DNA from 2 places in the Streptosporangium sp. NPDC006007 genome. Region 1 is predicted to be linked to the other one. Evidence: riboswitches for the same ligand, from Rfam matches in the RefSeq annotation. Region 1 holds a riboswitch; the other holds the start of a gene.

The links. A riboswitch is a leader RNA that binds a small molecule or an ion and turns the genes downstream of it on or off. The one in region 1 is predicted to bind cyclic di-AMP.
Region 2: linked by a shared signal. The riboswitch ahead of ABZ194_RS20780 (C40 family peptidase) and the one ahead of ABZ194_RS05215 (hypothetical protein) in region 1 are both predicted to bind cyclic di-AMP.

The regions. Positions count from the first base shown of each region.
Region 1 is NZ_JBEXUG010000004.1:179,659-191,401, forward strand. It holds gene ABZ194_RS05200 (aminotransferase class IV) at 1-353, opposite strand, end outside; gene ABZ194_RS05205 (Coagulation factor 5/8 type domain-containing protein) at 691-2,325, shown strand; gene ABZ194_RS05210 (DUF4253 domain-containing protein) at 2,641-3,435, shown strand; cyclic di-AMP (ydaO/yuaA leader) riboswitch at 3,889-4,040, shown strand; gene ABZ194_RS05215 (hypothetical protein) at 4,279-5,112, shown strand; gene ABZ194_RS05220 (hypothetical protein) at 5,288-5,659, opposite strand; gene ABZ194_RS05225 (roadblock/LC7 domain-containing protein) at 5,672-6,052, opposite strand; gene ABZ194_RS05230 (hypothetical protein) at 6,111-7,073, opposite strand; gene ABZ194_RS05235 (roadblock/LC7 domain-containing protein) at 7,078-7,458, opposite strand; gene ABZ194_RS05240 (class II aldolase/adducin family protein) at 7,694-8,341, opposite strand; gene ngcE (N-acetylglucosamine/diacetylchitobiose ABC transporter substrate-binding protein) at 8,668-10,107, shown strand; gene ABZ194_RS05250 (4a-hydroxytetrahydrobiopterin dehydratase) at 10,209-10,499, shown strand; gene ABZ194_RS05255 (immune inhibitor A domain-containing protein) at 10,704-11,743, opposite strand, start outside.
Region 2 is NZ_JBEXUG010000027.1:49,883-61,625, forward strand. It holds gene ABZ194_RS20765 (NYN domain-containing protein) at 1-568, shown strand, start outside; gene ABZ194_RS20770 (hypothetical protein) at 614-1,228, shown strand; gene ABZ194_RS20775 (NlpC/P60 family protein) at 1,367-2,305, shown strand; cyclic di-AMP (ydaO/yuaA leader) riboswitch at 2,809-2,968, shown strand; gene ABZ194_RS20780 (C40 family peptidase) at 3,051-3,560, shown strand; gene ABZ194_RS20785 (DUF4157 domain-containing protein) at 3,944-4,729, shown strand; gene ABZ194_RS20790 (M48 family metallopeptidase) at 4,726-6,003, shown strand; gene ABZ194_RS20795 (glycosyltransferase family 4 protein) at 6,000-7,142, shown strand; gene ABZ194_RS20800 (AMP-dependent synthetase/ligase) at 7,159-8,952, opposite strand; gene ABZ194_RS20805 (SRPBCC family protein) at 9,216-9,653, shown strand; gene ABZ194_RS20810 (hypothetical protein) at 9,735-10,172, shown strand; gene ABZ194_RS20815 (ROK family glucokinase) at 10,245-11,189, shown strand; gene ABZ194_RS20820 (endonuclease/exonuclease/phosphatase family protein) at 11,235-11,743, shown strand, end outside.

The DNA.
Region 1 (11,743 bases):
GCGACGGTGTCGCCCCTCTCCGGTGCGGGGCGCAGCCAGAGCGTCAGCTGCGGCGAAGGGGCGCGATACGCCTCGATCCGGGGGAACCAGTGTCCCCCTGTGGGAAGTTCGCGGCGGACCGCGGCCAGGAAGCGCCGTACGGCCTCCTGCGGAAGGGCGGGCGCGAGCCCGGTGCAGGACTGCCGGAACCGTCGCTCGTGCAGATCGAGCCCCCGGACCCTGCCATCCGCCACCAGCCAGGAGTCCACCACCGAGGGGTCGCCGCGCGGCTCGCCCCGATCGGGCGACCAGGCGCCGTCCGGGGACCAGAGAAGCCGCTGTCCGGCGGGCGCGGGGCTGCGGGGGACCGTCATCTAACCGCCGACCTCCCTTGCGTACGGCGAGGCGACGTGGACGCCCCGTGTCTCGTGTGATCCCGTGTCTCCCGTGTTTCGCCATGGGCATCCGCGGGCATCCGCAGACATTCTCCGGTATCTGCCAGCATTCGCAAGCGTTCACGGAGGTTTGTCACCATCTGTGGATCACTGTCGGTGGATCACGGTCCGCGGACGGCCGACACCGCCCGCGGCGCTCCGCGGTCGCCCCGGAGTCCTGTTTTCGAGTAGGGCTCATGTTAGGTCTTGACTGGAGACCTGACAACGGCGGATGCTGTCGGCATCCCGCCCCCCCCGCCGGTTGTGTGAGGTGCCCATGGCCAGTTCCCGTTCCGTCATCCGGGTGATCGTCATCGCGTTGTCAATGATCGGCGCGGTGCTCCTGGCGGGCAGTACGGCCGGGGCCTCGCCGCCCCGCCCGGGGGCCGGGGTCAACGCCCTGGGCGAACCGTTCAGGGGCACGGCGCCCGACGGCACGGTCCGGGGCTTCGTCGACGCCCACAGCCACCTCATGTCCTACGAGGGGTTCGGTGGCAAGCTGCTGTGCGGCAAGCCGTTCGATCCCGGCGGCATCGCCAGGGCGCTGGTCGACTGCCTGGACCACCACCCGCACGGTGAGGCCGCCTGGTTCGAGAACTTCACCAGGACCGGCTCCCCGACCGGCACCCACGACCCGGTCGGCTGGCCCACCTTCAAGGACTGGCCCGCCTACAACTCGCTGACCCACCAGCAGGCCTACTACACCTGGATCGAGCGGGCCTGGCGGGGTGGCCTGCGCGTCATGGTCAACGACCTGGTGGCCAACCGGCAGCTGTGCGAGATCTATCCGCTCAAGCGGAACTCCTGCGACGAGATGGCCACGATCAGGCTGGAGGCCCGGCGGACCACCGAACTACAGGATCACATCGACGCCGAGTACGGCGGTCCCGGCCGGGGCTGGTTCAGGATCGTGCGCGACCCCGCGGAGGCCAGGAAGGTCATCGCGGACGGCAAGCTCGCCGTGGTCCTCGGGGTCGAGACCTCCGAGCCGTTCGGCTGCCGCCAGAGTCTCGGCATCCCGCACTGCACCAGGGCGCAGATCGACCGGGGCCTGGACGAGCTGCACGGTCTCGGCGTGCGCAGCATGTTCCTCTGCCACAAGTACGACAACGCCCTGTGCGGGGTCCGCTTCGACTCCGGCACGCAGGGGGCGATCGTCAACCTGGGCAACCTGCTGAGCACCGGTACCTTCTGGAAGGCGGGGACCTGCACGGGACCGGAGCACGACAACACGATCGAACCCGGCGGGATCATCCCCGCCCCCCTGGCGAAGTGGCTGCCCCCCGGTGTCTCGTCGCCGGTCTACCCGCCGGCTCCGCACTGCAACGTCAAGGGCCTGACCGGCCTCGGTGAGTACACGCTCAGCGCGATGATGAGACGCGGGATGCTCGTCGAGATCGACCACATGAGTGTGAAGGCCGCCGACCGGACGCTGGACATCCTTGAGGCCGCCCGCTATCCGGGCGTGATCTCCTCCCACAGCTGGATGGACCCGGGCTACTACCGCCGGATCTACGGGCTGGGCGGCATGATCACGACCTACGGGTTCCCGGCCGAGCGCTTCGCCGAGGAGTGGCGCAAGACCAGGGGGCTCAGGAGCGGCGAGCACCGCGCCGGGTTCGGCTACGGCCTCGACGCCAACGGCATGGGCCCGCTGCCCGCCCCGCGCCCGAACAACTCGGCCAACCCGGTGACCTACCCGTTCAGGTCCTTCGACGGCGGGGTGACCCTGGACCGCCAGCGCACCGGTGAGCGGGTCTGGGACGTCAACGTCGACGGCGTCGCCCACTACGGCCTGGTCCCCGACTGGATCGAGGACATGCGGATCGTCGCCGGAGACGAGATCGTCCAGGACCTGGCCGCCGGGGCCGAGTCCTACCTGCGGATGTGGGAGGCGGCCGGCCCCCGCTGAGCCGACGCCCCTCGGAGTCCCCGGAGCCCCCGGAGGCCCCCGGCTCTCCGGGGGTCTCCGGCGTAAACGACCGAGGCGCGAAAGGCCGCCGTTCCGCCCGTCGGGGCCGCGCCTGCCTGGAGGGGGCCGTACGGCGGGGTGGTGTCTCCTCGCCTCGCCGCCGCAGGTGTCCGGCCTGTGACACCGGCATGCCGTTCGTTTTTACCCACTGTGGGGGAGAACTGTCGCTCGGGACGCTTGACACGTCAAAATTGATCCGTGGTCAGGATCGGATCGGCAGGGATGAGCGATTGTGAGCGTGGGCAACTTCCCCCAGTGCTGGGCCAGCTGTTCACCGGCGGCGGTGACGGGCGGGTGCTCTCGATCGAGTTGCCGCCGGGTGACGTGGTCTGGCCCGATCCCGGCTACTCACAGTTCTCGCTCGACCACCGTCCGGCGTTCTGGCTGAGTGACACGGTGGTCTCCGGTGACCTCTGGGCCGGGCTGCGGGCCGAGCACGGGCGTTCGGGCCTCTGGCCGGTGCTGCTGGAGGACTCCGTTCAGCCGTGGTCGGCGGGACAGATCGCCCCGGACGCGGTGGCCGAGATCGACAACTACCATGCCGCCGCGTTCATGGCCGAGGTCTGGGCGGACTGGGTCCAGAAGGCCGATGCCGGGCAACTGGAGCTGCTCGACCCGTTCGGTCCCGGGTGTCCGGGGCCGGCTCCGTCGGGTGAGCTCGCCGCCGACCCCGGCGCGGTCGCCGACTGGTACGCCGGGGTGATCGCCGAGCGCCGGACCCCGCTCGGGCTGGTCGCGGCCGACCGGGGTGCCGACGCGCTGGCCGTCATGGGGTGGCAGGGGGCGCTGAACCACAACGAGTGGATGGTCCCGCTGGCGGCCGTGGTGCGCAGCTGGGAGGATCGGTTCGGGGCGCGGCTGGTCGGCATGGGGTTCAACACCCTGGACCTGAGCGTCGCCGCGCCTCCGGTCACCCCGGAGCACGCCCTGCACGTCGCCGCCGAGCACTGGACGTTCTGTCCCGACAGCGTCATCTACAGCGCCGGGACGCTGATCGACTACGCCGAGCAGATCAGGGGGAGGAACGCCTGGTCCTTCTGGTGGGACTGACCGTCCAGGTCGCGGAGGCGGGACGGGCCGCACGGGTGAGGGGCGGGTCGCACGGGTGAGGGCGCGGACCCGGCCGATTGGGCTCTCCGTGGATCCGCGGGCATATGCCGGGGCAGACGGCGTCGTTGTGAGAAGGATCGGCGCACCGGCTGGGGGCAGGGGCCGCGACAATCGAGCGACTTGTTCGTCAAGTCTGTCCTCTTCGGGGATTAAGGGGAAGAAGTCGCAGGTCAGGCGGGCGATGACGATAAGATCATTAGGTAGGTCCCCTAACGGTTCCGCCGGGCCTGACAGCGTGGAGTGAGGATGGTCAAGGCCTGGCCAATGGCTCTTTCTTGGCCGTTGAAGGTAGATCTTCTGGGGTTTTCATGGCTTTTGTTTTGCTTTGTCCCCATCTGGTAGGTAGTGTCCTAGTCGTTATCGGTCGGCGACTTGCCCTTCAGGAGAAGGAGCGGCCAACCGACGTCGAATCCCGAAGGCCCCCAGGGGGCCGCGGGAACCGGGGACCCACTTCGTGGGGTGAATCCGCCGCAGGTCTGCGGCGGTAGGGCAACTCCAGCGCCCGAACCCGTCAGCTAACCCGGTAGACGAGATGGAGAGGAGATCCCCTTCATGGATCGCTGTATCGCCTTCGTCCCGGTGCCGCCTACCGTGTTCGTGCCGATCATCTAAGACTTCCTCGCCGCGTCCGATCGCGGCACCACCTCGCATCGCGCCTCGCGTAGCGTCCGGCCCCTCCGGCTACGCCTTCTCTTCTCCGTGAGCGCGTACGCGTATACGCCCGTGCCTTCCTTGACCTCTTGCGCGGGCTGCCCTGTTCCCTCGCGAAAGAGTCTGCCTCCTATGCGTTTTTCCCCTCGTCTGCGCCATCACGTGTTCGCCGCCACCGTCCTGGGTGCGAGCATCCTCACCTCCGCCGGCGTCGTCTCGGCGCTCCCTGCCTCGGCCGACACCGGCTCCTCCGCCTCCGCCGACTCCGAGACCATCCTGCTCAAGGGCTCGACCAAGGCCTCCTACTTCTGGGACGACTCCTCAGGCCGCGCCGGGGACACCGGCCTGCCCGCGAGCGGCAAGCCCATGCAGAAGGGCATGATCGCGAGCCCGAGCTGGCCGCTGTTCACCGAGGGCTATGTCGTCTACAAGGGCAAGAAGGCCAAGTTCTTCGTCGGCGACCGAGGCCCCGGTATTCCCTCCAACAACGGTGTCATGATCGACCTTGACGCCAAGAGCTTCGCCGACCTGACCGGCGGCACGTTCAACTCCAGCACGCTGGGTGTGGACGGCGTCGGCGGCATGGGCCACATCAAGGTCGACTACGTCGTCACCAAGTGGGGCAACGGCGTGGGCAAGAAGAACCACCCTGTGGCGTTCGCCAGCGGCGCCTGGAAGGTCATGGACTCCAACCCGGCCGAGCCGCCGAAGGTCGTCCTCGCCGACCCGGCGCAGCCGGGGAGGGACCGGGAGGCAGGGAAGGCCGACGTCGCCGGCGCACCCGGGATCCTCATGCCCAACGGCGGCGCCGCCCCCGCGGCTCTCGCGCCGAAGGGCTTCCGGGACCTGAGCGGGTCACAGACCGCCCCCATCACCTCCGGTTCCGCCAACGCGCTGGCCGGTGCGGCGGGACTGGCCGCCGTGGGCGGCGCAACCTTCCTGATCGCCGGTCGTCTCAGCCGGTAGATCACGGAGCACCGCGCGCCCCGGTGGATCACGGACCGTCGCGCCCCGGTGGACCATGGGGCGCCGCAGCCGGTGGATCGTGAGGCGCCTCACTCCGGTGGATCACCGGTCGTCCCGCCCCGGTGGGCCGCCGGCGAACGGAGTCGAGATCGCCGGGGCCCGCCGTACCGGAGGGTCAGATCTCCAGCTTCTCCTCGATGGCGCGCAGGCTGTGCCGTGCGAGCGCGAGGTTGGCCCTGACCCGGTCGAGGGCCATGTAGAGGAAGAGCCCCTTGCCGCCGCGGCCGGTGACCGGGCGGATCACGTGATACTGGTTGGTGAGCGTGATGAGGATGTCCTCGATGCCGTCCTTGATGCCCAGCGACTCCATGGTGCGCATCTTCGCCCTGACGACCTCGGTGTTACCCGCCGCCGCCACCTGGAGGTCGAGCTCCTTGGAGCCGCCGAGCGCCCCCAGGGCCATGCCGCTGTTGTAGTCCACGACCACCGCGCCGACGGCGCCGTCGATCGCCATCATCTCCTTGAGAGAGATGTCCATATTGCCCATTTCTGCCTCCGGTTATTGAGTGGTCCATGTGCGGGAAGTGATGGCGGCCAGGTTCGCCGCCGTCTTGCGGCCTTCCAGTCGCAGCAGCCCGAGGTTGGCTCCCGGGCGGGCGAGGACTGTAAGGACGATCTTGGGGCCGGCCGCGTAGAGGGCCGTGTAACCGTGGGTGCCGGAGATCAGGGTCTCCTCGAAGGCGCCCTTGCCGGCCAGGCCCGTCATCCGGCGGCTGAGGGCCAGCAGGGCCGACGAGAGCGCCCCGATCTGGTCGGCGGCACCGTTCACGTCGCTGGCTATCGGCAGACCGTCCACGCTGCACGCGATGCTTCCTTCCACGTCGGGGATCCGCTCGCGTAGCAGCGTCATCTCCCGGCGCACCTCATCACGTAGTTCCACGGGAATCCTCCTTCCGGTCCGCCTCAGCGTCCGCAGCCTTATCGGCATCGGGCCGAGCTCACGTGAGTGCCTCCAATGCGTTCCTGAGCCGGACGAGCAGGTTCACGTCGGTGGGGTCTCCCGTCGCCGGGGGAAGCCAGGGGGGTGTCTCGGCGGCGCCGGTCCAGCCCTCCCCCCAGCCGGCCCCGTTCCCCCATCCCGGCTCGTCCGCTCCGTCCGGCACGGCGTCTCGCCTCCTGGCGGTGCAGGCGGTGCGTCTGGGCAGTCCGTCCGCCGACGCGCCGGGCAGTACGGCGGCCACCGCGGCGAGGGCGGCACCGGGTTCGGCGGCGGGCCCGGTGACGGGTGCGGCGGGAAGCTCGCCCCTGGGCAGGCGGAGCAGCCCGGCCGCGGCCAGCTGCCGTACGGCCAGCAGCACCGAGTAGGCCGGTCGGCCGAGCCTGTGGGCCAGGTCGGCGGGGGTCGCCGTGGCATCGGCTCCCACCACCACCTCCCACTGCAGTGAGGTCAGCACCACCCCATGGGCCGGGACGCGTCGTACGGGAACGACCGGAAGCGCGTCCAACTCGCTGGACGGCCAGACCTGGTTCAACTGCGCTCTCCTTCGCTTGCACTCCCGGAACAGTCCGGTCACGTCGAAGTGCCACTGGGCGCCGAGCCAGTGCCGCTCTCCCAGCTGGAAGGCGGACCGGCACGCCGTGGCGTCGGACAGGAAGTACGCGGCGTCGAGCACCGCGCCCAGTACGCACAGCTCCAGCTCGCCCCTGGTGAGCACGCCCTGGCGGATCAGCCGCAGGCCGCCGGGGCGGTCGTCGGTGGCGGCCCGCACGGCCTGGCGTACGGCATGGGCGGAGACCCGGCCTGAGGAGGTCAGCAGGTCCTCCAGCGGCGGGGCGGCCGGGCTCTCGGCGTAGGTCACGCACCCGTCCGTGAGATAGAACGTTCCTGTCCCGTCCAGGCGGAGTGCGCCGGTGACGTGATCGCCCGCGAGCCCGCTGAGTACGTTCTCCACAGTCGGCACGGTTTCACGTTGTTATCAGTCGGCCGGAAAGGGCCTGAAGGTGGTGACGTGCCAGGGCCAGGTTGGCGCGTTGGGAATCGAGCCGCAGGTAAATCACCAGCGGACCGTCAAATACCGTTTCGAGTGGCTTTAATAAATGGTGTCCGTCGTCGGTGGTGATGATGACATCGCGGATCCGGACGGTCCCGCCGGACGAGGCCGAGGCGAGTCCGTCCACGGTCGCCCTGAGGGTCTCGCTCAGCCCCGCGGCGGATCGTTCCACGTCGACGCGGCTGCTCCCGCCACGGGTCGCCACCGCCGTCCCACTGGTCTGATCGATCAGGATCACGTCCAGCGCGCCGGGGATAGCCATGACCTCAGCCAGGCAGTCTTCGATTCCGAGCACGGGCTCTCCCTCGCCAGCGACTTCACAGCGTCGCTCGGTTAGCGTAGGGATACCACTTTGAATCCGGGAGTGTTAGACAAAAGTGAGATATGTAGGGGGAGAGGATCCGTTGCCTGGGTAGAAGATTACCCCTCCCGAGTGGGAGGTCTCTTCTTAGGCTTAGGTGATTAATGCATTTTCGTCCCGCCGAAAAGCGGTGACATGCTTCACGGGTGACCCCACGGAGGCGGCCGGCTCAGTTCTCGCGGCGGGGGAGGCGGGGAGGGGTCAGGGCTCGCAGCGCCACCGCGGAGAGCTCTTCGGCGGTGAGCACCCGGGGTTCGGTGACGGCCCTGGCCCGTACGTAGACCTCGCAGAGCCACTCCAGCAGCCGGGTCGCCTCGAAGGCCGCGGGCAGGTCGTCGCCGACGGTGATCCCGCCGTGGCTGGCCAGCAGCGCCGCCCGCCGGTCCTGGATCGCGGCGCCGACGTTGGCGGCCAGCTCCGGGGTGCCGTAGGTGGCGTAGCCGGCGACCCGGACGGTCCCGCCGAGCAGCAGTGTGTTGTAGTGGATCGCCGGTAGCTCGGTCATGGTGGTGGCGACCACCGTGGCGAAGGTGGAATGGGTGTGCACCACGGCGCGGGCGCCGGTCGCCGCGTAGACCGCCAGGTGCATGGGGGTCTCGGAGGACGGCCGCAGCTCCCCGTCGACCAGGTGTCCCTCGACGTCGATCACCGGGCAGGACTCCGGTTCCAGGTGGTCGAGGGCGATCCCGCCGGGGGTTACCGCGACCAGTTCGCCGACCCGGACGCTCAGATTTCCCGACGTCCCGATGACCAGACCGGCTTCGGCGGCCCTGCGGCCGTACTCACACAGCAGCCGACGCTGCTCCGCCAGCAACATGTCCTAAAAGTAGGGGCTTGCGGTGATGTGCGGCAAACGACCATTATCTGGTCTAGACCGGCCGGCGGCCATGGGTCGCCGGGAATCGTGGATTCATTACTGTCTGACGATTTGAGAGTCAATGGTTTCGGGTGAATCACTGGACATTGAGGGTTGCCCTGTCGGAGGAGCGCGCTCCTGGGCGCCCGGGATCCGGACGTGTCGCGGAGATGTCACGGCTTGGTCTAGACCGGCTTGGATCTCTTGACGGTGGACGTCGCGGATATGTGGGTTCGGGCACGAGTTCAGGAACTTTCCTTACTGATTTCCGATTCGGAAGGGGCGCGATGTCCAGCTCGGCTGGTACACCCGGAGACGTCACCCGGCGGCAGCTGTTCCGCCGGATCGGCCTGACCGCCCTGGCGGCGGCCCCCGCCACCGGGCTGCTCGGCGCGTGCGCCACCCCCGGGTCCGTCCCGACGGCCACCTCCCCCGGTGGCCCGGTCTCCGCGGCCAACCCGTTCGGCGTCGGTGCCGCGGCCCCGCTCGAAGTGGTCATCTTCAAGGGCGGTCTCGGCGACGGCTACGCCACCGAGGTCCACGAGCCGCTCTACAGGAAGGCGTTCCCCAAGGCCACGGTCGAGCACATCGCCACCCAGCGGATCGCGCAGACCCTGCAGCCGCGCTTCGCCGGCGGCGACGTGCCGGACGTGATCGCCAACTCGGGCGCCGACCTCATGGACGGCGGAGCCCTGCAGCAGGAGGGGCGGCTCCTGGACCTCACCGAGCTCTGGGACGCCCCCGCCATCGACGATCCGAGGCGGAAGGTGCGCGACATGGTCGCCCCGGGCACCGTCGAGTCGGGCCTCATCGCCCAGCGGCCGTACCTGATGAACTACGTCTTCTCCGCCTACGGCCTCTGGTACGACTCCGTGCTGTTCGACAAGCACGGCTGGAGCCCGCCGGAGTCCTTCGAGGAGTTCAGGGCGTTCTGCGAGAAGGCCGAGGCCGTCGGCGTCACCCCGTTCGCCTACGCGGGCAGGAACGCCGCCTACTACGCCTACTGGATGATCCTCATCTCCGCGGCGAAGATCGAGGGCAACCAGTTCCTGATCGACCTCGACAACCTCGTCGACGGAGTCTGGAGGCGCGACTCGGTCAGGCAGGCCGCCACGGCCTGGGCCCAGATCGGCACGTACATGGACGAGGCGTTCGAGGGCCTGAGCCACACCGAGGTGCAGACCCAGCAGAACCAGGGCAAGGTCGCCCTCTATCCGTCCGGCTCCTGGCTGGAGAACGAGCAGAAGAGCCAGACCCCCAAGGACTTCAGGTACGCCCTGGCGCCCACCCCCAGTGTCACCGCGGCGGACCAGATGCCGTTCGAGGCCATCAGGGCCGTGGCCGGTGAGGCGTACCTCGTCCCGGCCAAGGCCAAGAACCCCGAGGGCGGCCTGGAGTATCTGCGCATCATGCTCTCCAGGGAGGGCGCGCGGGGCTTCACCGAGAAGTCCGGCAGCCTCACCGTGGTGACCGGCGCCGCCGACGGCCTGCGCCTGTCACCGGGCAACGCCAGCCTCAGCGCCGCGCAGAACGCCGCCGGCGAGAACCTCGTCACCTTCAGCAGTTTCGAGAACTGGTACAGGGAACTGGAGACCGAGCTCCGCAGGCAGACGAACGCGCTGATGTTCGGCCGCGTCTCGGCCGACGAGTTCTGCGACGCCATGCAGAAGGCCGCCGACAAGACCATGGCGGACTCCGCCGTCACCAAGCAGAACCGGACGGTGTAGGCCCCGATGCGGTACGGCGGGCACCGGTTCGTCGTTGGGGGCGGCGCGCCGGGGCGCGGCCGGGCCTGGCGGTCCGGCGGCGGACGTGATCTCCTGGGCCGATGGACCTGCTTGACGACTCCGCGGTGGAACAGAGGCTGGCCGCCGTCCCCGGATGGCGGCGTGAGGGCGACGAGATCCGCCGGACCATCCAAGCCGCCGACTTCCCCACCGCGATCCGCATCGTCGACGAGGTGGCGGTCGAGGCCGAGAGGCTCAACCACCACCCCGACATCGACATCCGCTGGCGCACCCTGCACCTGACCCTGTCCACCCACGACGCCGGCGGCCTGACCGAGCTGGACTTCACCCTCGCCGCCCGCATCGACGAGATCGCCGCCTCGCACGGCTGAGGCCCGGTCCCGGCCATGGCCCCGGTCCCGGCGTGGCGGAGCGGGGCCGTGACGGATCCGCTCCGCCGCGCCGGAGAGCGGGCGCCGGAAAGGGCACGGGAAGAGCACGGGAAGAGCACGGCCCGCGCCACCCGGAGGTGACGCGGGCCGTGTGTCCCGGTCGGGCGGGCCGTCGTGTTCAGGTCACGCCGGCCGCGCCCGGGGTCAGGAGGCCGGTCCGACCTGGACGGTCGCGCGGGCGCCGTCGTTCAGGACCGTGATGCGGGTGTTGGTGTCGGGCACCTTGACCCCGAGATCGGGGTTGGCGGCCGACCAGTAGACCCCGCTGTGGTCGTCGAAGGAGCGGACGCCGGGCTGGGAGCGGATGACCTTGGCCACGCCGTTCTTGTGAAGCTCGACCCGATCGCTGCTCGCCCTGCTGAAGGGGGCGTCGAACACCTGTGACCTGCCGTTGAGCAGTGTGAGGTCGGTCCAGGTCAGCGGGGTCGGGCGGGCGTCGACGGGCAGGATCATGCCCTCACCCGGGTGGTCCCTGGTGGTGTTGTCGGTGCGGTAGGTGTCCCAGAGCCAGACCAGCACGCCCTCCTGGTAGGGGTAGTGCTCGACGAGGTCGGCCTTGGCGGGGTCGCTGCGCCAGCCGAAGTTGTAGGGACCGGTCTTCAGGTAGGCGTTGTAGCCGGCGTACCGGCGGTTCTCCACCAGGTAGGCGCGGGAGTGGCTCTTCACGCCGACCTTGCCGATCCGGCTGAAGCCCACGGCGGTCCAGCCGTTGTCGCCGCTCTCCACGTCGTCCTGGACGACGCCGCCGAACGCGTCCACCAGGAAGCCGTTCTCCGAGGTGTTCGTGTCGGTCGAGTAGCGGAACCGGAAGTCGATCTTCTTGCCCGCGTAGGCGGTCAGGGGGAGAACGAGATCGTTCCAACCGCTGGTGCCGGTGATGCCGGTGGTGAACGGCGTGCCGCCCACGGTGCCGGGCACGGCCTGCCAGGTCTTGCCCCCGTCGATCGAGGCCTCGGGGTAGAGGAAGTCGTAGCCGTCCTCGATCTGGTACCAGACCTTGGCGGTCAGCTCGGCGGTGGTCAGCCCGGTGAGGTCGATCTGCCGGGTGAGCGTCTCGTTGAGATAGTCGCCCCTGCCGCTCCACCACTGGTAGGAGCCCTGCGCCGGGTCCACCAGCTCGGTGGAGACCACCCGCTTGGGCAGGTCGACGAGGACCGCCTGGGGATCCTTGGTGTTGTAGGAGC
Region 2 (11,743 bases), on a different contig from region 1:
CATGCTGCTCGACGCCCTCCAGGACGCCGCCGCCGGGCTGCGCAGGGAGCTCGCCCTGCCGTCCGGCATCCACCGGCCCGCCGACTCGGTGGCCTCCGTCGCACCGGGCAGGAACGGGGTCCAGGCGGTGCCCGCGCGGGCGCTCGCGGACGACGACCCCGCCCTGCTCGACCAGCTGCTGGCCTTACCGCAGATCCACCTGATCGTGGACGGTTACAACGTGACCAAGACCGGATACGGCACGCTCACCCTGGCCGATCAGCGCAACCGTCTGCTCACCGGCCTGGGCGCGCTGTACGCGCAGACCCGTACCGAGCTGACCTGCGTCTTCGACGGTGCCGAGCTGAACGGCCCGGTGCCGGTCTCGGCCCCCCGGGGGGTCCGGGTGATGTTCAGCGCCCCCGGCCAGATCGCCGACGACCTGATCCGTCAGCTGGTCCGCGCCGAGCCCGTGGGCCGGGCCGTCGCGGTCGTCTCCTCCGATCGGGAGGTGGCCGAGTCGGTCCGCCGGATGGGCGCCCGGCCGGTTCCCTCCACATTACTTCTACGGCGTCTCGGGCGAGCCTGAACCTTTTGGTCATATGGTGCATCGGATCCCGTGGAGGTTGATTCGATGCAGAAGATCGTCATGCTGGTCTGTGCCGCCCTGGTCGCCGGTACGGCCGCCGCCGCCCCCGGTGTTCCCAAGGGGTTCCTGCTGTATGAGAAGGACGCGGCCAAGAAGGACAACGATCCCGAGACGAACTGGACGGTCAGCGACTCGGTGAAGACCCGCCTGGCGGTGGACCCCTGTGACAGGAGCGGTGTGGGCGGGGCGGGCCGTACGGCTGTCCGGACGGTGACGTTCACCGGTGTGCCGGACTTCATGAAGGTCGAGCAGGTGCTCCTGTACGGCTCGCGGGCCACCGCGGAGCGGGCCATGGCCCAGCTCCGCGCCGCGCTGACCGCGTGCGGGTCCAGGACGGACGCGGGGTCCGCCTACCGCTACGTCTCCGCGCAGGTGACCGGCCTCGGGGACGACGCGCTGAAGGTCTCCGGGCAGGTCTACTACGGCGGGAAGACGGGGGTCGGCGGGGAGCGGAGCGTGGTGGTCCGCAGGGCCAACGCGGTGCTGGTCTACCTGTGGGCGGGAGAGTACGCCCGGCCGGTCAAGCGGGACTGGGCCGTCCAGTTCCGGGACGCCCGCCGGATGACCGCCGGGGTTTGCAGCGTCGCGGCCTGCAAGTAAAGAACAAAACGGCCAAAAAGGTGAGCGATACCTTACCTGTTCTGTACTATTTCGCCCCAGGTCTTTGCATGGGGAGGCGGCGCCGTGGCCGTGGCGGGTATGCCGGTTGGGTTTGTGCGGACGCCGATGATCGCAGGGGTGGCCCTAGCGCTGTTCCTGGTGCCGATGGGCGGGGCCTTCGCAGAACCGAAACCGACGATCGCCCAGGCCAGGAAGAAGCTGGAGAAGCTCAACGACCAGGCCGACAAGGTTGTCGAGAGGTACAACCAGGCCGGCGAGAAGTGGAAGCGGGCCCGCAAGAGGTACCGGGCGCTGAACGGCGACCTCACCCGTCAGAGCGCGAAGGTCGCCGGGCTGCGCAAGGAGCTCGTCACGATGGCCGTCAGCAGCTACCAGCTGGGCGCCGCCAACGGCTGGTCGGGCATGGTCGGCCGGCCCGACCCCGGCTCGCTGCTGAGCGGCCTGGCCGCCGTCGACCAGATGTCCGCCTCCCGCGCCGAGTCCCTGAACGCCTTCGAGGAGGCCACCAAGACGTTGCGCGGCAACCGCGACCAGGCCAGGGAGGCCCTGACCGAGGCCGATCGGACGCGTGACGAGCTGGCCGGGGAGAAGGCCAAGGCCGACAGGATGGTGAAGCTCCAGACGAAGGTGCTGCGCGATCTCGGCGCCTTCAGGACCGGCAACCCCGACAGTCCGGGAATCCAGTACGACGGCCCGGCGTCCGGCAACGCCCGGGCCGCGCTGAGCTTCGCCTTCGCACAGGTCGGCAAGCCCTACCAGTACGGCGGCACCGGCCCGGGAGGCTGGGACTGCTCCGGCCTCGTCCAGGCGGCCTGGCGCAGCGGAGGCGTCAGCCTCCCCCGCACGACCTGGGAGCAGTGGAGCTGGGGGGCCGGCCGCAAGGTCTCCCTGAGCGAACTCCAGGCCGGTGACCTCATCTTCAGCGAGGGGCTGGGTCATGTGAGCCTCTACGCGGGCGCCGGAAAGATCGTCCACGCTCCCCAGACCGGGGACGTCGTCAAGGTCGTTCCCCTGTCGGCCTACGGTCGCCGCCTGGTCGGGGCCGTCCGCCCCTGACCCCGCCCCCTCAGCGCCCCGCTCGGCCCTCAGCGCCCCGCCCGGTGCCGCTGGAGCGTTCCACGGAAGGGCCGCTGGATCGTTCCGCTGGGAGGACTGGACGCGGCTGAGGGGCGGCGGATGCGCGCGGCCTCGCGGCGATCCCGGAGGGTGGGGTGGGCACGGCGGGGCCGGGAGTGGCCCGTGGGCCGTACGCGGAGGGTGAGAAGGTCGCCAAAGATGTGACGTACGCGACAGGAGGGGCGCTTTCCGAATAATGATCCGGAGGGTGTGACGAGAGTCATATTCGGCCGATGAAGCCGCCCCCGAGCAGGTCTTCCGTGGGCGCGAGAAGCATTATTTGATCTTTAAACTTTGTGGGGGCTTTGCCGAAACGTGATGATCAGAGTAGCTTCTGGCGTCGCGGCGAGTAAGCCATACCGTCGCGCCGAGCGTCGGTCCCCCAGGCCGGCTTTCCGATAGAAATCCAATTGGTCGCCGTTCCTCCAAGGGGTCCGCCCCACCACGGTGACCTGCCGAATTCGTGCAGCCAGGAGGCATGGAGCCGGGGAACCAATAGGCCGTCAACCTACGGTCAGGGGTGAATCGACATATCTGTTGTCGTAGGGCGTCTTCCCAGCCCGAATCCGTCAGCTAACCCGGTAGGCATCAGTGGAAGTCCCAAGGAGAAATCCTGTCTACCACCCTGCATAACCTTCGTTTGTCACGCCTTTTTCGCCTTTCCCTCGGTGGGTTCGTCCTCACGTTGACCGCCTCAACCGGGGCGGTCACGCTGGGACCCACGGCGGCGGGGGCGGCGACGGACAGCGCGGCCGCGATCCAGGTCGGGAGCACGGCGAAGACTCACGTCAAGCGCACGGCCAAGACCGCGATGAACAGGGCCGCACGGCAGAGGACAAAGGCCAGGAAGGCCGTATCGGTGGCCAAGCGGCAGATCGGCGATCCGTACCGGTGGGGAGCCACCGGTCCCGGCGCGTTCGACTGCTCGGGCCTTGTCCAGTACGCGTGGCGCAAGGCCGGCGTCTCCCTCCCCAGGGTCACGTACAGCCAGTACCGCGTCGTCAGGAAGAAGGTCTCATGGAGCAGGTTGCACCCTGGTGACCTGCTGTTCTTCTACGGAAAGGGCCACGTGGGCATGTATGTCGGCCACGGCAGGATGGTCCATTCGCCGAGCAGCGGCAAGACGGTCCGGATCGTGAGGCTGAGGGGCTACTACAGGTCCTCCTTCGCCGGAGCCGTCCGTCCGGGCGGCTGACAGCGGGATACGGCCCCGTCCATCCGGTTCGGGGCACAGCCGGAGAGTTGACCCCATCGTGGTCGCCGTGGAGGGGGACAGGTGTCCGAACCGTTCAACGTCGAACGGCGTTCTCAGCGCGTCGCGGAGCCGGATCGCGGGATCCCCGTCAGGGAACGCCGCCCGTGCCGTCCGCGCCGTGGCTGATGGGGCCGGACCGGAGCCGGCCGGACGTGGTGACACCACAACCCGCTCCGGGGGAGATGGGTAACAGGTAGGGGAGGCGGCTCCACGATCACGCCTGTGATCGTGGAGCCGTTTCTCCTTGACCGCCCCGGCTCGGTTCGCCGGCGGTGTCCCGGCTGACGCGACCGCCGGTCGCCGGTCCACTAGCATCGGCTGACATGTCGCTCCCGAGAGGGCGCCGCGCCGTGCTCGCCGGGATGCTGACGCTGGTGGGCGCGGGTCTGGCCGCCGGTGCGCGGCCGGTGTCGCAGGGGGTCCGCGACCTGTGGCCCGGCGCCGCCACCGTGGTCCGCGGCGAACGCTCCCTCGTCGCCGGTCACCGCGTCCCGCTCGCGGAGCTGCGGGACCTGGCCGCGCGGGCCGACCGCGCGGCCCGGATCGTCGGCGAGGTCTGGGGGCCGGTCCGGGCGGTCGTCCTGTTCCCCGCCACCGACGCGGAGGCCGCGGCGCTCGCGGGGACCTCCGCCACCGGTGGCCTGGCCGCGATGACCGTCGCCGACCGGGTGATCGTCCTGCCGACGGGGTACGCGAGGCTCAGCGCGACCGGCCGGGACGTGGTGATCGCCCACGAGCTCACCCACGTGGCCACCGGCGCGATCCGGGGCGGCCGGGTGCCCATGTGGCTGTCGGAGGGGTTCGCCGACTACGTCGGCTACCGCGACGCCGGGATCCCGGTCAGGGTGGCCGCCGCCGAGCTGGCCGAGGAGGTGCGTGCCGGCGCCCTGCCCACCCGGCTCCCCGGTCCCGCCGACTTCGCTCCCGGCGCCTCACGCGCCGCCCAGAGCTACGAGGAGGCGTGGCTCGTCTGCCGGTACATCGCGGAGCGCTTCGGTGAGCGGGCGCTGGTGAGGCTTTACGGTAGCGATGTGGGCGGCGTGCTGGGTCTGTCGCGGGCCGAGCTCACCGCCGCCTGGCGCGACCACCTCCGGAGGGAACTCGGATGACGCGGACCGTGACGGACACGCCCTCGGGGCTGAGAGGCGCGGGATGGGCGCTGGCCGTCCTCGGCGCGGCCACGCTGGTGGTCGTGGCGCTGACCACGCCCTGGCGGGCGCTGCCCGCCGACGCCCCGCCGGTCGCGCCGGATCCGGCCCGTGACTTCACCGCCGCCCAGATCGCCCGCTCCGAGTCCTTCGACGCCGTGGTCAGCGCCCCCGGCTACCTGTCGCTCGGCTTGACCTTGATCGTGGCGGGGGCGCTGGTGGGCACCCCGCTGGGCGCGCGGCTGCTCGGCGGGCTGCGGGGGCCGTGGTGGCTGCGGGTGCTGCTCGGCGTTCTCCTGCTGTCGGCGGCCGTGGAGGTCCTGCGCTGGCCGCTGGGTATGTGGTCGGAGACCTACCTGCGCGAGTTCGGCCTGTCCACGCAGGGCTGGCCGGCCTGGTCGGCCGACCGCGTCAAGAACATCGCGGTCAGGACCGGGCTGCTGGCGATCATGGTGCTGGCGGTGGTCGCGCTGGCCCGTCGTTGCCGCCGCTGGTGGGCCCCCGCCGCGATCGGCGCGTTCGCGCTGACGGTGCTCGCCTCCTTCGCCTACCCGGTGGTGATCGAGCCCATCTTCAACGACTTCACGCCGATGCCCGCGGGCCGGCTCCGCGACGACCTGCTTGCCATGGCGGCCAGGGACGGCGTGCCGGTCGAGGACGTGCTCGTCGCCGACGCCTCCCGGCGGACCACCGCGCTCAACGCCTACGTCTCGGGGTTCGGCGCGACCCGCAGGATCGTGGTCTACGACACGCTGCTGCGAGCCCCAGGCGACCAGGTCGAGCTGGTGGTGGCGCACGAGCTGGGCCACGCCAAGGCCGGGGACGTCCTGTACGGCACGCTCGTCGGCGGCCTGGCGGCGGCCTGCGGGGCGTGTCTGCTCTACCTGCTGACCTCGGCGGGCCCGGTGCGGCGGCGCGCCGGAGTCGCCTCACCGGCCGACCCGAGGGCGGTGGGCCTGGTGATGGGGGTGCTGACCTTGGCCACGGTCCTGTCAGGACCGGCGCAGAACCTGGTCAGCAGGCACATCGAGGCACGGGCCGACGCGCACGCGCTGGACCTGACGGGGGAGCCGGTGGTGTTCGCCGCCATGCAGAAACGCCTGGCGATCACCAATATTTCCGATTTGTCGCCCAGTGCTATTGAATACCTGATCTATGTATCTCACCCCACGACGCCGCAGCGCATCGCGATGGCACGTTCCTGGGCCCGGCTGAACGGCATGCGGGAGCCGTGAACCGTACGCTGATCGTCACCAACGACTTCCCGCCCCGGGCCGGGGGGATCCAGTCGTTCGTGCACGGCCTCGCCGCGGGACGGCCGCCGGACTCGGTGGTCGTCTACGCCCCGAGATGGCCCGGCTGCCCGGGCTTCGACGCCGGGCAGCCTTACCCGATCGTGCGCCACCCCACCTCGCTGATGCTGCCCGTCCCCGCGGTCGCCCGCCGGGCGGCGGGGCTGGTCGCCGAGTTCATGTGCGACACCGTGGTGTTCGGAGCGGCGGCCCCGCTCGGCCTGCTCGCGCCGGACCTGCGCGCGGCCGGGGCGCGGCGGATCGTCATGATCACCCATGGCCACGAGGCGGCCTGGGCCGGGGTCCCGGTCGCGCGGCGGCTGCTCGCGAGGATCGGCGGCCACGCCGATGTGGTGACCTACCTGGGGGAGTACACCAGGCGGCGGCTGGCGAGGGTGATCCCCGGGGAGAAACTGGTACGGCTGGCCCCCGGCGTCGACACCGGCGTCTTCCACCCCGGCGCGGGCGGGGATCGGGTACGGGCGGCACTGCGCCTGGGGGATCGGCCGGTGGTGGTCTGCCTGTCCCGGCTGGTGCCCCGCAAGGGGCAGGACATCCTGCTGCGGGCCTGGCCCGAGGTGCTGCGGGCGGTGCCCGGCGCCGTGCTGCTGATCGTGGGCGGCGGGCCGTACCGCGCGACCCTGGAACGGCTGGCCCGGCCGCTGGGCGACTCGGTCAGGATGACCGGGCCGGTCCCGTGGTCCTCGCTGCCCGCCCACCTCGACGCGGGAGACGTGTTCGCCATGCCCTGCCGTACCAGGCTGGGCGGCATCGACGTGGAGGGACTCGGCATCGTCTACCTGGAGGCGTCCGCCAGCGGGCTGCCCGTGGTGGCGGGCGCGTCGGGCGGTGCGCCCGACGCCGTCCTGCCGGGGGAGACCGGCCTGGTGGTGGACGGAACCTCCCCCGAGGGGGTGGCCGGCGCCCTCGTCGGCCTGCTGCGGGATCCGGCGGCGGCCCGGGCGATGGGCGAGCGCGGGCGCGAGTGGGTCCGGCGCGACTGGGACTGGGGCCTGGTCGCCGACCGATTCGCCCGCCTGCTGGCGGTGCCGCCGGACACCAGGGCGGTCACGGGGGCTTAGCCCCCGGGGCCGCGCGTCAGCCGTACAGGGAGTCGATCTGCCTGGCGAAGTCGCGCGTCACGATGTTGCGCTTGACCTTGAGGGTCGGGGTCAGGTGCCCGCTCTCCTCGGTGATGTCGACGTCGAGAACCGCGAACTTCTTGATCTGTTCGGCCTTGGAGACCGACCGGTTGGCGTCGTCCACCGCCTTCTGCACCTCGGCGAGGATCGCCGGGTCGGTGCTGAGGCCGGTGACGTCGGCGCCCGGCCTGCCGTGGGCCGTCCTCCACTGCTCCAGTGCCTCGGGGTCGAGGGTCACCAGCACCCCGACGAACGGCCTGTCGTCGCCGACCACCAGCGCCTGACTGATCAGCGGGTGGGCGCGGATACGGTCCTCCATCGGGCCGGGGGCGACGTTCTTGCCGGCGGCGGTGACGAGGATCTCCTTCTTGCGGCCGGTGATCCGCAGGTAGCCGTCCCCGTCGAGCTCGCCGACGTCGCCGGTGTGGAACCAGCCGTCGGCGTCGACCACCTCGGCGGTGGCCTTCTCGTCGTTCCAGTAACCGGAGAAGACGTGGCGCCCCTTGACCAGCACCTCGCCGTCCTGCCCGATGCCGATCGTGACGCCGGGGAACGGCTTGCCGACGGTGCCGATCTTGTTGGCGCCCGGCTGGTTGACCGTGGAGGGCGCGGAGGTCTCGGTCAGGCCCCATCCCTCGAAGACCTCGATGCCCACGCCCCGGAAGAAGTGGGCGAGCCGCTCGCCCAGGGCCGAACCGCCGGACACGGCGGCCGTCAGCCTGCCGCCGGTGGCCGCGCGGAGCTTGCCGTACACCAGCCTGTCGAACAGGGCGTGCCTGAGCGTGAGCCCGAGCCCGGCACCGCCGGTGGACCGCGCCCGGCTCCAGGCCATCGCGGTGGCGGCGGCGGCGTGGAAGATCTTGCCCTTGCCCTCGGCCGAGGCCTTCTGCTCGGCCGCGTTGTAGACCTTCTCGAACACCCTGGGCACGCCCAGCAGGAAGGTCGGACGGAAGCTCTGCAGGTCGGGGGCGACGTTCTTCATGTTCGCGGTGTGCGCCAGGATCGTGCCGGTCTCGACCAGCACCACCTGGATCATGCGGGCGAAGACGTGCGCGAGCGGAAGGAACAGCAGCGCGGCCCGGCCGTCCACGGTGAACAGGGGCTCCAGGGGGCCGGCCGCCACGTTCCTCGCGGTGAACAGCAGGTTGTCGTGGGTCAGCGCGCAGCCCTTGGGGCGGCCGGTGGTGCCGGAGGTGTAGACGATGGTCGCCAGGTCGGCCGTGCCGCACCCGCCCCTGCGCCCGGAGAGCGTCTCGTCGGTCACCTCGGCGCCGCTCGCGGCCAGCTCGCCGGTGGCGCCGTCGTCGATGTGCCAGAGGTGCTTGAGCTCCGGCAGGCCGGACATCGCCTCGCGGACGGTCTCCCGGTGGGTGTCCAGCTCCACGAAGACGGCCTTCGCGCCGCTGTCGGAGAGGATCCACCTGACCTGGTCGGACGAGGAGGTCTCGTAGATCGGCACGCTGGCCGCGCCGGCCGCCCAGATGGCGTAGTCGATCACGGTCCACTCGTAGCGGGTGCGTGACATCAGGGCCACCCGGTCGCCCGGCTCGACGCCGGCCGCGATCAGCCCCTTGGCCACCGCGGCGACCTGGTCGCGGAACTCTCCCGCGGTGACGGCGGCCCAGCCGTCGCCGGCCTTGCGGCGCAGGACGACGGTGCCCGGCTCCTGCTCGGCACGGTGAAACACCGTGTCGGTGAGGTTGGCGGAGGCGGGAACATCCACCAGAACGGGGACGCTGTACTCGCGCACGGGTCACTCCTGCGGGAAACGCGGATCGATGGGCTGCCTGGAGATCGTCCCGAGGTGCTCCGCGAGGGTGGATCCGTCACTCAGGCGTGGCCGGGGGCGATTTCACGGTATCAGTCTTGCCCCGCCGGGCCTCCGGACCGTGTTCGCGTCGCCCGTGTCGCATCTGATTCGTTACTTATGTCCCTATTGGCGGGTGGTGTGGCGAGTCCCTGAGCGGTGAGCCGTGCGTCCGCGAGGAAACGGCGAACGAGTACGGTATGCCCATGGCTGATCGCACCACCTCCACCATTACGATCGGCGCCGGCCGGTCCACCGTCATGAGGACGATCGCCGACTTCCCGGCGTACCCGGAGTGGGCGGGCCAGGTGAAGTCGGCGCGGGTCCTGTCCGCCGGGCAGGACGGCAGGCCGGTGCGGGTCCGGTTCGTCCTGGACGCGGGCGTGATCAACGACGAGTACACCCTCGGCTACACCTGGCACGGCGACGAGTCCGTCGAATGGAGCGTCGTCGAGGCGGGGAGGATGGTCTCCGGGCTCACCGGGCGTTATCGCCTGGCCGATGCGGGCAGCGGCACCGAGGTGACGTACGAACTCGCGGTGGACCTCAAGGTTCCCATGATCGGCATGATCAGGCGGAGGGCGGAGAAGGTCATCATCGACACCGCTCTGAAGGGGCTGAAGAGGCGCGTCGAGAGCGCGTGACACGGCGGATAGGCCGTCATGTCCGAGATGCCGTGCTGCATGCGGGCCTTCTCCGGGTACGGTTCGAGACGGGAGGGCCTGATGACTGAGAAGACCGGAAGAACCGAGAAGCCCGAGAAGGGCACAGACCCGCTGGGCGACGCGGCCGAGGAGGCGTTCAAGCTTTTCGACGCGCTCCAGCAGAAGGCGGCCAGGGAACTGGGCAGGAGCCTGATCCGGGGCACGGTGACCGGGGTCGGTGGAGTCTTCTCCGGCTCCCCCCGGAGCGGGCGGGACGTGTGGGGGGAGGCGGTCTCCGAGCACGACGAGTACATCTGCCGGGCCTGTCCCGTCTGCCGCGCCATGGCCGCCCAGCGTGAGTCGGGTGGCGCGGTCGCCGACCACCTGGTGCGGGCGGGCGGCGAGCTGTTCGCGGTGTTCAAGTCGGCCGTCGACGGGCTGAACAGGCCCTCGCCCGGCCGGCGGGAACGCGAGCGCGACCGGGCCGAGACTCCCGCCGAGCACGTCGACCTGGGCTGAGCCCGGGGGAAGAGGTCTGGGCCGAGCCCAGAGGGAACGGCCCGGGGTGAACCCAAGGGGAGAGGACGGACAATGGCGCTGACCATCGGCGTTGACATCGGCGGCACCAAGATCGCGGCAGGGGTCGTGGACGAGGACGGTCAAGTCGTCGAGCATCTGCTGCGGCCCACCCCGGCCCGGAACTCCGAGCAGGTCGCCGAGACGATCGCCGAGGTCGTCGCGGAGCTCGTCGAGGGCCGGGAGATCGAGGCCGTGGGACTCGGCGCCGCGGGGTTCGTGGATGAGACCCGGTCCGTCGTGCGCTTCGCGCCCAACCTCGCCTGGCGCGAGGAGCCCCTGCAAAAGAAGGTCTCCGATCTGGTCGGCCTGCCCGTCGTGGTGGAGAACGACGCCAACGCCATGGCGTGGGGCGAGGCCAGGTTCGGCGCCGGGCGCGGTGAGACCCACCTGGTGTGCGTGACCGTCGGCACCGGGATCGGCGGCGGCCTGGTGTTCGACGGCACGCTCTACCGGGGCCGCTGGGGCATGGGCGCCGAACTCGGCCACATGCAGGTCGTCCCCGAGGGGCGCCTGTGCGGGTGCGGCAACCTGGGCTGCTGGGAGCAGTACGCCAGCGGCAACGCCCTCGTCGCCGAGGCCCGGCAGATCGCCGAGCGCGACCCGGCGCGCGCCGCCGGGCTGCTGGAGCTCGCCGGCGGATCACCCGACCGCATCGAGGGCCAGGCGGTCACCGAGGCGGCCAGGCGGGGGGACCCGGCGGCGCTGGCCGCCTTCGCCACGCTGGCCGCCTGGATCGCCCAGGGCCTGGACGACCTCGCCGCGATCCTCGACCCCGGCTGCTTCATCCTCGGCGGCGGTGTCTCGCGCGCCTCCGACCTCTGGATCGACCAGGTCCGGGAGAACTTCGCCCGCGACCTGACCGGCCGGGGGCACCGCCCGGTGGCCGACATCCGCCTGGCCGAGCTGGGCGCGGCGGCGGGCGTGGTCGGCGCGGCCGACCTCGCCCGGCTCCGCTGAGGCGGGGCTGAGGCGAAGGTGCTCTCCGGACGGGGCAGGGGATCCGTGCCGCTCAGAGTCGCCAGCTACAACGTGCGCTCCATGAGGGACGACGTCGCCGCGCTGGGACGGGTGATCACCGCGCTCCGCGCCGACGTGCTCTGCGTGCAGGAGGCGCCCCGGTTCCTGCGGTGGCGTCGCAGGCGCGAGCGGCTGGCCGCCTCCGGCGGCCTGACCGTGGCGGCGGGGCGGCGCTCCGGCGGGGTGGCCGTGCTGACCGGTCCGGGGGTCCGGCTGCTGCACGGCGAGGGACACCTGCTCAGGCGCTTCCCCGGTCTGGAGCGGCGCGCCATCGCCATCGCCGTGGTCGAGACCGGGGGGCGGCGGGTGGCGGTCGGCTCCGTTCACCTCGACCTCGACGCCGACGCCCGGTCGTACCACGCGGGTGAGGCCCTGACCCTGCTGCGGGCCGCCTCCGACCGCTTCGGCGCGCTGCCGGTGCTCGCCGGGGACATCAACGAGCAGTCCCACGAACCGGCCTGGCGGCGTATCGCCGAGCGGCTGGCCGACTGCTA